DNA from 3 places in the Xenorhabdus budapestensis genome. Region 3 is predicted to be linked to each of the others. Evidence: riboswitches for the same ligand, from Rfam matches in the RefSeq annotation. Region 3 holds a riboswitch; each other region holds the start of a gene.
What was found. Region 3 has a riboswitch for thiamine pyrophosphate ahead of thiD (bifunctional hydroxymethylpyrimidine kinase/phosphomethylpyrimidine kinase). Riboswitches for the same ligand answer to the same signal wherever they lie in the genome.

Region 1 (4,266 bases), 1.5 Mb from region 3:
GGTTATAGCATGACTGAGCTGCTGTCAGCCGCGTTGCTGGATATGCACTGGCATATGCTGACCGCTGCTCAGCCACAGCAGGACGTGGATAAGTTTGAAGCCAAGTCTCTGCAACAAGACAACATCTATCTCAGCTACGTACCACCGCGCTATCGTTCCAGCTACTTCAACCACATTTGGGGTGGCGGTTATGCTGCCGGTTATTATGCTTATCTGTGGACAGAAATGCTGGCAGATGATGCTTTTGCCTGGTTTACCGAACACGGAGGCCTGACGGCAGAGAATGGCCAACGTTTCCGCGATAAGGTGTTGTCACGTGGTAATAGTGAAGACTTGGAAAAACTGTATATCGACTGGCGCGGTAAGCCACCGAGTATTAAGCATATGCTGAAAAACCGAGGCCTAGAGGAACAAAAACAATAAGGTGTATTAAAGATTAAGAGTTACCCGTTTTGATATGGATATCGAATCCTTATACAAAACATAAGGTAACTCTCATGCTTTATACGGTCGCAGTAGGGGTAGCTGTTACCAGCTACCCCGCACAGATATGGACATGTTTTAAAAAGGATTAACTCATTGATCAATCAACATCACTGCTGACGACATAATGCAACCGCCTCCTCAATCAAACGGCGGGCAATCGTATCAGACGTAGGGATAAGGGGAAGCTGATCATAGCGATACCAATCTGCGCTAATAAGTTCGACAGGGTCATGCTCAATTTCACCGCTATCATAATCCGCCAGAAATCCCATCATCAATGAATTTGGGAAAGGCCACGGTTGAGAAGCGACATAACGCAAGTTACGGATTTTTATTCCACTCTCTTCCATCACCTCACGATGTACAGCTTCTTCCAGTGTTTCCCCCACTTCAACAAATCCGGCAAGTACCGTATGGATACCGTTACGATGGCGCTGATGCTGTGCCAGCAGAATGTGATCATCGCGACGAATGCCGACAATAATGCAAGGTGCAATTTGCGGATAATAATGTTCATCACAGCTCTGGCACAAACAAGCCCATTCATGCTGGCTCTGTTGCATTTTTTGTCCACAGTAACCGCAGTAATGATGAGAACGATAGAACTCAGCCAATTGGATTCCGCGTCCTGCCAGTTGAAATAACTTGGGATCTTGCTCTGCAATCCGACGAGGAGAAGACATATCTGCCTCCATCTTATGGCCTACCAGCCAAACAGTTTCCCCTAACCATTCACCGATAGCGTAAGCTACATAACCTTGCAATGACCACTGGTTGGCTGTTCCTAATGGCAATTCCCCTTGTGGTAGCCAAACTCTGTTTTCAAGGCTGACAATCCACCAGCCTCGTTCTATGCCTGTTAATTTTTTTTGCATTATCGGTTCCATCATTTGTTGCATCGGATGTTGTGTCATAGCCACATTGAAATATTAATTAAATGTTATTAAATCTTAGTGTAAGTACAGCATACTCCTCTTCATCGAATTCTGTCTGCAGTCTGTTATATTAATTACGTTTCTGAATGTTCATTTAATGCAGATAAAGTGTTTGATTTGCTTTCAATCAATAATATGCAGGTATCAATAGGTATCCTAAATTGAGGAATAACAACTATGTCACAACAGGTTGCCGTATTTGATTTGGATGACACCCTGATTTGTGGGGATTCCAGCCAGCTCTGGACTCATTATTTATGGGAAAAAGGCATCATTACTGACCCACGCTTTATAGAGGCAGACCAGAAAATGATATTGGATTACTGTGCAGGAAAACTGAATATGCAAGAGTATCTGGCGACCAACTTACAGGCACTCAGCCAAATTCCTCATGAGCAAATAGATATCTGGCTGACCGATTTCGTGGAAACCAAAATCAAACCTGTCTTCTATCCTGCCGCCAGAAAACAATTAGATATCTACCGCCATCAAAACATTCCTATTATCATCATTTCTGCCACCGTTTCTTTTGTAGTTAAGAAAATCGCTGCTGCATTTGGAGCACAAACAGCGATGGGGATTGATATGGTAATGAAAGATGGTTGTTATACCGGAGACATTCAGGGTATCCCTACCTTCCGGGAAGGAAAAGTTGCCCGTTTACAACAATGGCTGGCAGAGCAGAATTTATCGCCACAACATATCTATTTTTATACAGACTCTGCGAATGATTTACCGATGTGCCGATTTGCCACCAAAGTCTTTACCGTCAATCCAGATATACAATTGCGGGCAGCAGCAGAAGTTCATGGCTGGAAACAATTGAATTGGGCTTTATAGTCAAATAATTAACCCCAGGAAGTCAGTTTCACACGAAGAGTTCTGGTTTCAGCTTAGTGCTTTCTGGTTGCAGTTTTCAGAATCCCCTTTATACTCTGGGTGTTTTCTTGTCGGAGTGCCTAGCGTTCACCCTATCTCACGGTGGACACAGGCTGAGACCGTTTATTCGGGATCCGCAGAACCTGATCGGGCTAATACCCGCGAAGGGAACAAGAGTAATCACCCCGCTGATGTGTTCTTCTTGTTGTTGTACAGATAAATTGTTGTACAAACAAATCTGTCCGGATGACGTAATTCAGCAATCAACCATTACTCCCTGCGAGCTCCAGACAAGCAATTTTCTCAACTTAAGCCCTATCTGAGCGTCATGTTTTTTATTTGCGCAATGAGACAGGCGATAACACAGTCAGGAATTTGCTATGTCTAATGCTATTACTAACAACAGCGTTACCTCTACTGCTGACATTATCCCTGCAACCAATATCTCACCTAAAGCCCATCCAGCACGGCCACGTAAAGTCCAACGAGATGCAGCACAGGAATTTATCAGTTCGATTCAAGGTGTGACATTTCCCAATTCAAACCGTATTTATCTGGCAGGATCACGCGAAGATATTCGGGTTCCCATGCGGGAAATCCAGTTATCTCCCACACTGATTGGCGGAACGAAAGAGAATCCTCAATTTGAGGAAAACGAACCCGTGCCAGTCTATGACACTTCCGGCCCTTATGGCGATCCAGAAGCCATACTGAACGTACAAACGGGTTTGCAAAAGCTCCGTCAACCGTGGATTGAAGAGCGCAATGATGCTGAATCTGTCGCAAGCCTCAGTTCTGATTTTACTCAACAGCGCCTTGCAGATGCCGGACTGGATCACCTGCGCTTCAAACATCGTTCCCATCCATTAAAAGCCAAACAGGGCAGGCGCGTGACTCAATTGCACTATGCATGCCAGGGTATCATCACACCGGAAATGGAATTTATCGCACTGCGTGAAAATATGGGGCGTGAGCGTATCCGTGGTGAAATTCTGCTCCAACAACATACAGGGCAAAGTTTCGGCGCAAACTTACCGGATAACATCACACCGGAATTTGTTCGTCAGGAAGTGGCGGCCGGCCGTGCGATTATTCCTGCTAACATTAACCATCCAGAATCTGAACCGATGATTATCGGTCGTAATTTTCTGGTGAAAGTTAATGCCAATATCGGTAATTCCTCCGTCACTTCCTCTATCGAAGAAGAAGTCGAAAAATTGATTTGGTCTACCCGTTGGGGTGCTGACACGGTGATGGATCTCTCCACCGGACGCTACATCCACGAAACCCGTGAATGGATACTACGTAACAGTCCAGTACCCATCGGCACAGTTCCTATTTATCAGGCACTGGAAAAAGTCAATGGCATAGCGGAAAACCTGACATGGGAAACGTTCCGCGATACGTTACTGGAGCAGGCCGAACAAGGAGTGGATTATTTCACCATCCATGCAGGGGTGTTGCTGCGTTACGTTCCCATGACCGCCAAGCGCCTGACAGGCATTGTTTCCCGTGGTGGTTCAATTATGGCGAAATGGTGCCTTTCCCATCATCAGGAAAACTTTCTCTATACTCACTTTCGTGAAATTTGTGAAATCTGTGCGGCCTACGACGTTTCCCTCTCTTTGGGGGACGGATTGCGCCCCGGCTCCATTCAGGATGCTAATGATGAAGCTCAATTTGCCGAACTACATACCCTCGGTGAACTGACCAAAATCGCCTGGGAATATGATGTTCAGGTGATGATAGAAGGGCCGGGGCATATTCCGATGCAGTTAATTCGCCGCAATATGACAGAAGAACTGGAGCACTGCCACGAAGCGCCATTCTATACCTTGGGGCCACTGACAACTGATATCGCCCCGGGTTATGACCATTTCACCTCTGGTATTGGTGCTGCAATGATCGGTTGGTTCGGCTGTGCCATGCTGTGTTATGTCACTCCCAAAGAGCATCTCGGCCTGCC
Region 2 (4,266 bases), 2.0 Mb from region 3:
TTAATCATGGCGTCGACCCGGTAATCGTTCAAGAACACTAAATAAAATAAAACAGAGAAGCAGTAGCAGGAATGCAGTCACAGCACCATCTTGACTGCGATATGCCCCGATTTGCTGATAAAGGTAGAAAGGCAGTGTGCGGAAATTCTCGTCTCCAAATAATGCGACAACACCAAAATCCCCGATTGACAGCACGCTGGCAAAAGCCAGTGCCTGCGCTAATGGGATTCTCAGAGCTTTAAGCTCAATCCAGCGTAAACGGTGGATGCCCTGAATATTTAAAGAGCGGCATAGCGGATTATAGCGTTCAGCCAGATCACGCATTGGATTATCCAGCACTTTTAAAGCATAGGGAATTGCCATCAACGCATTGGTCAGGATAATCAGTTCATAAGGGGAATCCGGCAACCCAACAGTATTATTCAGCAGAATAAAAAAGCCTGTTGCAAGGACAATACCGGGCATAGCAAGAATTAATAATCCACTGCTTTCTATTGCTTGTCCCCAACGGGATAAATGACGCAGGCGTAACTCACGGCTGCTCCATAACAGCATCATAGTCAGTAAAACACATAAGAAACCAGCGCCCAGTGCGATAATTACGGATGTTGTGAAAGCCCACCACAAGGCGGGTTTACTGAGGACATCAAACACGGCACTGTTCAAACCATCTACAATGACGGCCAGTAAAGGAGGGAGCAAAAACAGCAATGCTGTGGTGATAAGCAATCCATCACATAGTTTTTTCAGCCATGAATCCTGTGGATTACGCCATTGTTGTTGATGACCATACCCCACCGAAAGAACTCCTTTGAGCTTTTGGCTCAGCAAAACCAGACCAAGACAGCAAAAGAGTTGGATCAGCGCGAGCAGAGCAGCCTGACCAAGATCGTAGTCATACTTAATAGCCTGATAAATAGCGAGTTCAATTGTAGTTGCAGAAGGGCCGCCTCCCAATGCGAGCACCGCGGCAAAACTGGCAAAACACAGCATGAAAATCAGCGCTGCGGTTGGCAAGATCTGACGGCGTAGATAAGGCCATTCGACAAAGCGAAAATGTTGCCATTCATTCATACCAAGCTGTGCTGCAAGTTGCCGTTGTTCTACTGCGATACCTTCCAGCGATTGGAGCAGTAATCGTGTTGCCATTGGCATATTAAAGAAAATATGCGCCAACAAAATACCTTGCAGGCCGTAAAGGGTAAAACGGTATTCAATTCCTATCCATTGGCAAAGATTAGCCAGCCAGCCAATACGCCCATAAACAGTCAGTATGCCAAACAGGGCGACTAAAACAGGAAGTACCAGCGTCATGGCGCATAGACGTAAAAAAAGCGTTCTGCCCGGAAAACGACGGCGATAGAGCGCTCTTGCCAGAAATATTGCAGGTGTGACTGAGAATAAAGCAGACAAAAACGCTTGCCAGAAAGTAAAACGAATGACATGCCACAGATAGCTGTCACTCAAAAATGCCTGCCAGTGGCTTTCAGGCGCATTAAACCAAAGTACCCCGAAAGCTGACAGGGCAATGAGAAGCAGCAGGCCGGAGGCAATCACCCCCGGCAGTAACCAACCTGCAATTAACGGCTTACAGCACTTTGCCATGTACGGATCCATTGTGTACGGTGTTTGGCTACATCTTCTGCGTTGAATTGCAGTGATTTCTCAGGCACAGGCAGTTGTTTGAAAACCTCAGGTAGAGGTACGTCAATCACGGGATACATCCACTGGGTGGTCGGAATAGCTTGCTGGAATGCGGGTGAAACCATGAATTGCATGAATCTTTGTGCCAGTTCAGGCTGTTTGCTGGAAGCCAACTGGGCGGCGACTTCAATTTGTAAATAGTGCCCCTCGTTGAATATAGCAGCGGCGTAATTATCTTTTTTCTCGGATACGATGTGATAGCCCGGTGATGTGGTATAGCTAAGCACCATATCCCCTTCACCTTTCAGGAATAACCCATAAGCCTCACTCCAGCCTTTGGTGACAGTCAGTGTTTTTTTGGCGATTTTCTGCCACTCCTGCGCAGCATTATTACCATAGATATCCTGCATCCAGAGTAAAAAACCTAACCCAGGAGTACTGGTACGTGGATCCTGATAAATAATCTTCCAATTCTGGTGGCTGTTAATAAGCTCTTCCATGCTTTTGGGGGGATTAGGCAAGGTATTTTTGTTGTAAATAAAGGCAAAATAACCGTAATCGTAAGGAATAAAGGTATTGTTATTCCATGTGACAGGCAGTTTTAACTTTGTTGTATCAACATGGCTGGGAGTGAATAATCCAGTCTGTTGGGCAGCTTGGATCAGGTTATTATCTAACCCCAGAACAACATCTGCCGATGCTTTTTTGCCTTCCATTCTTATACGGTTCAGCAAAGATACACCATCTTCCAGGGCGACGAGTTTCAATTCACAGTCACATTCCGCTTCAAAATCTTTTTTGATAACAGGGCCGGGGCCCCACTCAGAAGCGAATGAATCATAAGTATAAACGGTTAATGTGGGTTTTGCTTGTGCTGCTTGAGCAAAGGCACATGCAGAAATCGATAATGCACTTATCGCAATAAATCTCGCAATAAATCGGAAAAATAGATGCTTAAACACTTTGCTCTCCTGTAGTTATTAATAGTAGTTATTAACAGTAACTATTAGCACTCATAATTAAATGAGTTATTAGCAAATTGGCAAAGGATTTGAGAAAGTGCCAGATAAAATTACTATTTATATATCAATGAATAGCAACTCAAATCCCTACGCCGATATCAGCCGGATCAGGTTCTACGGGTTTGTTCTCAGCGATGTTGCCCGGCAACAATCGCACCCCGTTGAGATGACCGTATTGTAGAGACTTCAGTTGTAACTGCAAAGCCCCATCATAGAGGTTTACCGTTTGAGATGAGTGTGAAACAATTAACTATCTTTTCAAATTCGTTTTATCAAGAGGTAGTCTGGTGATCGATGATGATGGCTACCGCCCGAATGTAGGAATTGTAATTTGTAATCGTCAAGGGCAGGTTCTCTGGGCCCGCCGTTATGGGCAGCATTCCTGGCAGTTTCCTCAAGGGGGCATCAATCCGGGGGAATCACCAGAACAAGCGATGTATCGTGAGTTGTTCGAAGAAGTTGGTTTAAATCGCAAAGACGTACGGGTTCTCGCCTCCACCCGTAGCTGGTTGCGTTACAAATTACCCAAGCGTTTGGTGCGTTGGGATACAAAGCCCGTTTGTATCGGGCAAAAGCAACGCTGGTTTTTATTGCAGTTGCTTTGTAATGAAACAGATATTAATGTTCAGCGCAGTAGTACACCAGAGTTTGATGGATGGCGTTGGGTGAGTTATTGGTATCCTGTCAGGCAAGTTGTTTCGTTTAAACGAGATGTATACCGCCGTGTGATGAAAGAATTTTCTTCTATTGTGATGCCAACGCAGGAATCTACTTCACAATCCTATTCAACCTATATATATCGTCGTAGAAGAAGTTAGATAATTAATTTAGGTAATCGTTATGCTCATGCGCTTACGGGAAATTGTTGAAAAGGTTGCGATGGCAACAAATTTATCAGAAGCGCTTGAGTTATTAGTCAATGAAACCTGTTTAGCAATGAACACGGATGTTTGTTCTATTTATCTGGCAGACCATCAGCGTCGTTGCTATTACCTGATGGCTACTAAGGGGTTGGAAAAGCCGGGAAAACAGGGGATAAGCCTCTCCTTTGATGAAGGCGTTGTGGGGGAAGTCGGGCATTTGTCGGAATTAATCAACCTTGCCGATGTGCGTGACCATCCTAGTTTCAAATATATTCCTCAAGTAAAAGAAGAGAATCTGCGGGCCTTTTTAGGGGTTCCGATTATTTATCGTCGCCAATTGCAAGGGATTTTGGTTGTTCAACAGAATGAACGCCGATTATTTGATGAAAGTGAAGAATCCTTTATGGTGACACTTGCTATGCAATTGGCTGCGATCCTTGCTCAAGCGCAGACCCGGGAGCTGTTTGGTCAGTATCGCCAGACACGTATCAAGGCACTGGCGGTTTCCGATGGCATTGTCATGGCTCAGGGATGGCAGGATTGTTCTCAACCATCGCTCGAACAAATATTTGAAGCATCAACACTGAATTATCAAGCTGAACGTTCTCATTTAACCCGAGCCCTTGAACTGGCAACCGCAGAATGTCGTCGAATAAGTAAACGATTTACAGCCAGTTCACAGAAAGAAAGTGCTGCCATTTTTGATCTCTATTCCCATTTACTGAACGACCCCAAAC
Region 3 (4,266 bases):
GTGTTGAACACTCGGCAAGTGCTTCTTTTGCAACCAACCCACTCTATTTTGATCCTAAAAATATTGTTGAATTAGCAATCGAAGCAGGATGTAACTGTGTTGCCTCAACTTATGGTGTTCTGGCATCCGTCTCTCGCCGCTATGCTCATAAAATTCCGTTTCTGGTGAAACTTAATCACAACGAAACATTGACCTATCCAGTTCAATATGACCAAACCTTGTATGCCAGCGTTGAGCAAGCGTTTAATATGGGGGCAGTTGCAGTTGGTGCCACGATTTATTACGGCTCTCCCGAATCGCGCCGTCAAATAGAAGAAATTTCTGCCGCTTTCGAACGAGCGCATGAATTAGGTATGGTAACTGTATTGTGGGCTTATTTACGCAATTCAGCTTTCAAAAAAGATGGCGTTGATTACCATACAAGTGCCGACTTAACTGGTCAGGCAAACCATCTGGCAGCTACTATCGGCGCAGATATCGTTAAACAAAAAATGGCAGAAACCAATGGCGGATATACTGCAATCAGTTTCGGACACACAGATAAACGTGTCTACACTGATTTGACAACAAATCACCCTATCGACTTGGTTCGCTATCAACTCGCCAACTGCTATATGGGACGTGCAGGCCTGATCAATTCTGGCGGAGCTTCCGGAGTGAATGATCTGAGTGATTCTGTCCGTACCGCAGTCATTAACAAACGTGCCGGAGGTATGGGACTGATCCTGGGACGCAAGGCATTTAAGAAATCAATGAAAGAAGGCGTTGCACTGATCCATTCTGTTCAGGATGTGTATCTCGACAAAAGCGTCACTATTGCCTGATAAAACCTACTTCATTTGTTGTGTTATTCACTGTATTAGAAATGGGGATATTATATCCCCATTTTCGAATCACAATACCACGACATTATGGTGATAATTCCTACTACTATTTCCTACCACCACTGATGAAAATGATGTACCGGCCCTATTCCTTTCCCTACATCTAGCGTATCTGCCTGCATTAGAGCATTCTGCAAATAGGCCTTTGCCACGGGTATTGTACTCTTCCAATCGGAATAACGCGGCCGCAGCGCTGCAAGGGCAGACGATAAAGTGCAACCTGTTCCATGTGTATGGCGTGTATTAATTCTGGGGGCTGTAAAACGCCATTCCCCTTCAGACGTAAACAGCCAATCTGGGCTTTCTCCATGCTTCAAATGCCCTCCTTTCAATAAAACGGCCTGACACCCCATCAATAACAGTTCACGTCCTTGTCGCAACATTTCATCTTCCGTTTCCGCAAGAGAGCATTTCAATAGCGTTGCGGCTTCGGGTAAATTTGGTGTAATCAAAGAAACGATTGGCAATAATAATTCCGTCATAGCTTTTACCGCTTCCTGCGATAATAAAGGATCACCACTCTTTGCCAGCATAACGGTATCTAACACGATATAAGGAACCGGATAACGGTGGAAAGCTTCTGAAACGACATGAACGTTAGCAGAATTAGATAACATTCCAATCTTAACACTATCTATTCTGACATCTGAAAGTACCGATTCAAGTTGAGCAGAAATAAAACTGGGTTCAATATTGTAAACTGTCTGCACTCCTGTTGTATTTTGCGCAACGAGAGCTGTTATTACAGTTGTTCCATATACGCCAAGGGCAGAAAATGTTTTTAGATCGGCTTGAATGCCGGCACCACCGCTAGGATCGGTTCCTGCAATAGTCAATGAATTAATTCTCATGATGGTAGTTCCTACCACCAGCCCAAGAAAAGCGGGTATCAAACAAGAGATACCAAGACTTCCCTACGCTGGCATTATCCAGATCAGGTAATACGGGTACTTCTCAGTTCATTTAAGAACGCCCCGAGCCAAAGTAAAAATCACTCTATTAGTATCCCAATAGAGTGATATTTGCAATGCGTTATCATTAATTAATGGAAAATATTAACGATAAATATATTCAGCCAGCCACCAACATACCAGCTAAAATAAATTTATTACTGCTTCTTACTATAAAGTAGTGACATTTGCAGCGGCTGGACCTTTAGGGCCATCCTGAATTTCAAACTCAACTTGTTGGCCTTCAGACAATGTTTTAAATCCATCTTTCATAATTGCAGAAAAATGTACAAATACATCTTTGCTGCCATCAGCTGGAGTAATAAAACCAAAACCTTTAGACTCATTGAACCACTTCACAGTACCAGTGATTTTTGCCATTTCAAAAATTTCCTTTGAATCACTTTATTCGCCGATTGGCATAAAAAGAAACAAACCAGTATTCGTTGCTGCTATTCATTAACAGAAACAGTACTTCGTTTACCCAGGTGTTTTTATCACATACTCTTTATATAATCGCAAGCCATTTTTTTCAGGTGCACGAGCTAACGCACATATTTTAAATTCTTAATATCTATTCCGATTTGATATTGATCGGAAGCATTTATATTACATAACCACATGAATTAACAGAAAAATAAAACATTAACTTAATGAAATCATTTTTACTTATTTAATATATAATTCTGTTTTTCACACCTATTAAGAGGTATTCTAGAGAGTTATAACTTTCAAAATAAATTGAATAAGCAACAAAATAATAGCTAATTTTATGTTAATGTTTGAAAGTAAAATATGATTACTCCAAATTTGATTAGTTTACGTTTTGTTTAACCTTTATTAAATATTGTTCAATCAAAACACTCATGCTTTAACTTTTGAGCTCTTGCTATTCTGGCAATATGTCAGATGATGACATAATTTTTATAGCACTAAAGTGACTGGGCTTTAAATAACAAATTGTCCAGATATCAACCTACAATAAATATCATTTCAGGATAACATTTATTTTATATGCAATTTTTGTAGGTAGGTTTTTTAACCAATTTTCTTTTACCGAAATAGCACTCTGCCATAACGATCTAATAAAATTGGATTCATTATAAAAATCAGCCGGGCATTATGCCCGGCTGGAAAAGTGTACGCATTTTCAGCAAGACAATTTATACTCTGACCTTATTTGATTTAGAAGATAAGTAACCTACCCATAATATTCCGATCCAAAACGGCATCAGAATAACTGATATACGTATATCAGGCATCATCAGAATAATAACAAGAATGAAAGCCAAGAAAATCAAACAGAGAAAATTACCAAATGGATACCAAAATGCCTGGAATTTTGTCTTAACACCTTCTGCATTTTTTGCAGCGCGAAATTTCAAGTGTGACATACAGATCATAATCCAATTAATCACCAGCGTTGTAACTACCAATGCCATCAAAAGCTCAAATGCTTTACCCGGCATAATATAGTTAATCAATACACCTATTGATGTAGCCAACGCCGACAATCCAATTGATAAAACAGGAACACTACGCTTGTTCACTTTAGTCAAAATACGCGGTGCATTACCTTGTTTCGCCAGGCCATACAGCATTCGACTATTACAATAAACGCCACTGTTATAAACAGATAACGCCGCAGTCAATACAACGATATTCAGGACATTTGCGACCCAAAAACTATTCAAATTATGGAAAATTAAAACAAATGGACTGCCTCCCTCCACAACATCTTTCCACGGATAGAGAGAAAGCAAAATGAACAACGAACCGATATAAAACAGCAGAATACGATAAACAACCTGATTAGTTGCCTTTGGAATATTAACTTCCGGGTTTTCAGCTTCTGCCGCAGTGATCCCGACAGTTTCCAAGCCACCAAATGAAAACATAATAACGGCCATTGCCATAATCAGGCCGACAGCGCCATTAGGCATAAAACCGCCCTGCTGCCATAAATTAGTTACACTGGCCTGTGGCCCTCCCGTGCCAGAAATGAGCAGATAAGAGCCAAAAAGGATCATCCCAATGATAGCTGCAACTTTGATCATAGAGAACCAGAACTCAGCTTCCCCATATAACCTGACATTAATCAAATTTACGGTATTAATCAGCACAAAGAATATTGCAGCAGAAACCCATGTTGGAATTTCAGGCCACCAATATTGGATATACATACCGACCGCAGTGAGTTCCGCCATCCCGACAAGTATAAACATTGCCCAATAATTCCAACCGGATAGAAAACCCGCAAAATTACCCCAATATTTATAAGCAAAGTGGCTAAACGAACCCGCTACAGGCTCTTCAACAACCATTTCACCTAATTGACGCATTATCAAAAATGCAATAAATCCACTAATGCCATACCCAAGAAGAACCGAAGGCCCAGCCATTTTTATCGTTTGAGCAATGCCCAAAAATAA

Region 1: another riboswitch for thiamine pyrophosphate. It lies ahead of thiC (phosphomethylpyrimidine synthase ThiC); the one in region 3 lies ahead of thiD (bifunctional hydroxymethylpyrimidine kinase/phosphomethylpyrimidine kinase).
Region 2: another riboswitch for thiamine pyrophosphate. It lies ahead of thiB (thiamine ABC transporter substrate binding subunit); the one in region 3 lies ahead of thiD (bifunctional hydroxymethylpyrimidine kinase/phosphomethylpyrimidine kinase).

The regions. Positions count from the first base shown of each region.
Region 1 covers NZ_CP072455.1:395,614-399,879, reverse strand. Annotated here, with positions in the region: gene dcp (peptidyl-dipeptidase Dcp) at 1-423, shown strand, start outside; gene nudC (NAD(+) diphosphatase) at 594-1,361, opposite strand; gene HGO23_RS01620 (HAD family hydrolase) at 1,599-2,261, shown strand; TPP riboswitch at 2,363-2,487, shown strand; gene thiC (phosphomethylpyrimidine synthase ThiC) at 2,681-4,266, shown strand, end outside.
Region 2 covers NZ_CP072455.1:3,841,971-3,846,236, reverse strand. Annotated here, with positions in the region: gene thiP (thiamine/thiamine pyrophosphate ABC transporter permease ThiP) at 1-1,605, opposite strand; gene thiQ (thiamine ABC transporter ATP-binding protein ThiQ) at 1-8, opposite strand, end outside; gene thiB (thiamine ABC transporter substrate binding subunit) at 1,581-2,606, opposite strand; TPP riboswitch at 2,733-2,837, opposite strand; gene rppH (RNA pyrophosphohydrolase) at 2,954-3,484, shown strand; gene ptsP (phosphoenolpyruvate--protein phosphotransferase) at 3,507-4,266, shown strand, end outside.
Region 3 covers NZ_CP072455.1:1,870,159-1,874,424, reverse strand. Annotated here, with positions in the region: gene fbaB (class I fructose-bisphosphate aldolase) at 1-824, shown strand, start outside; gene thiD (bifunctional hydroxymethylpyrimidine kinase/phosphomethylpyrimidine kinase) at 938-1,738, opposite strand; TPP riboswitch at 1,779-1,871, opposite strand; gene cspE (transcription antiterminator/RNA stability regulator CspE) at 2,006-2,215, opposite strand; gene HGO23_RS08520 (amino acid permease) at 2,998-4,266, opposite strand, start outside.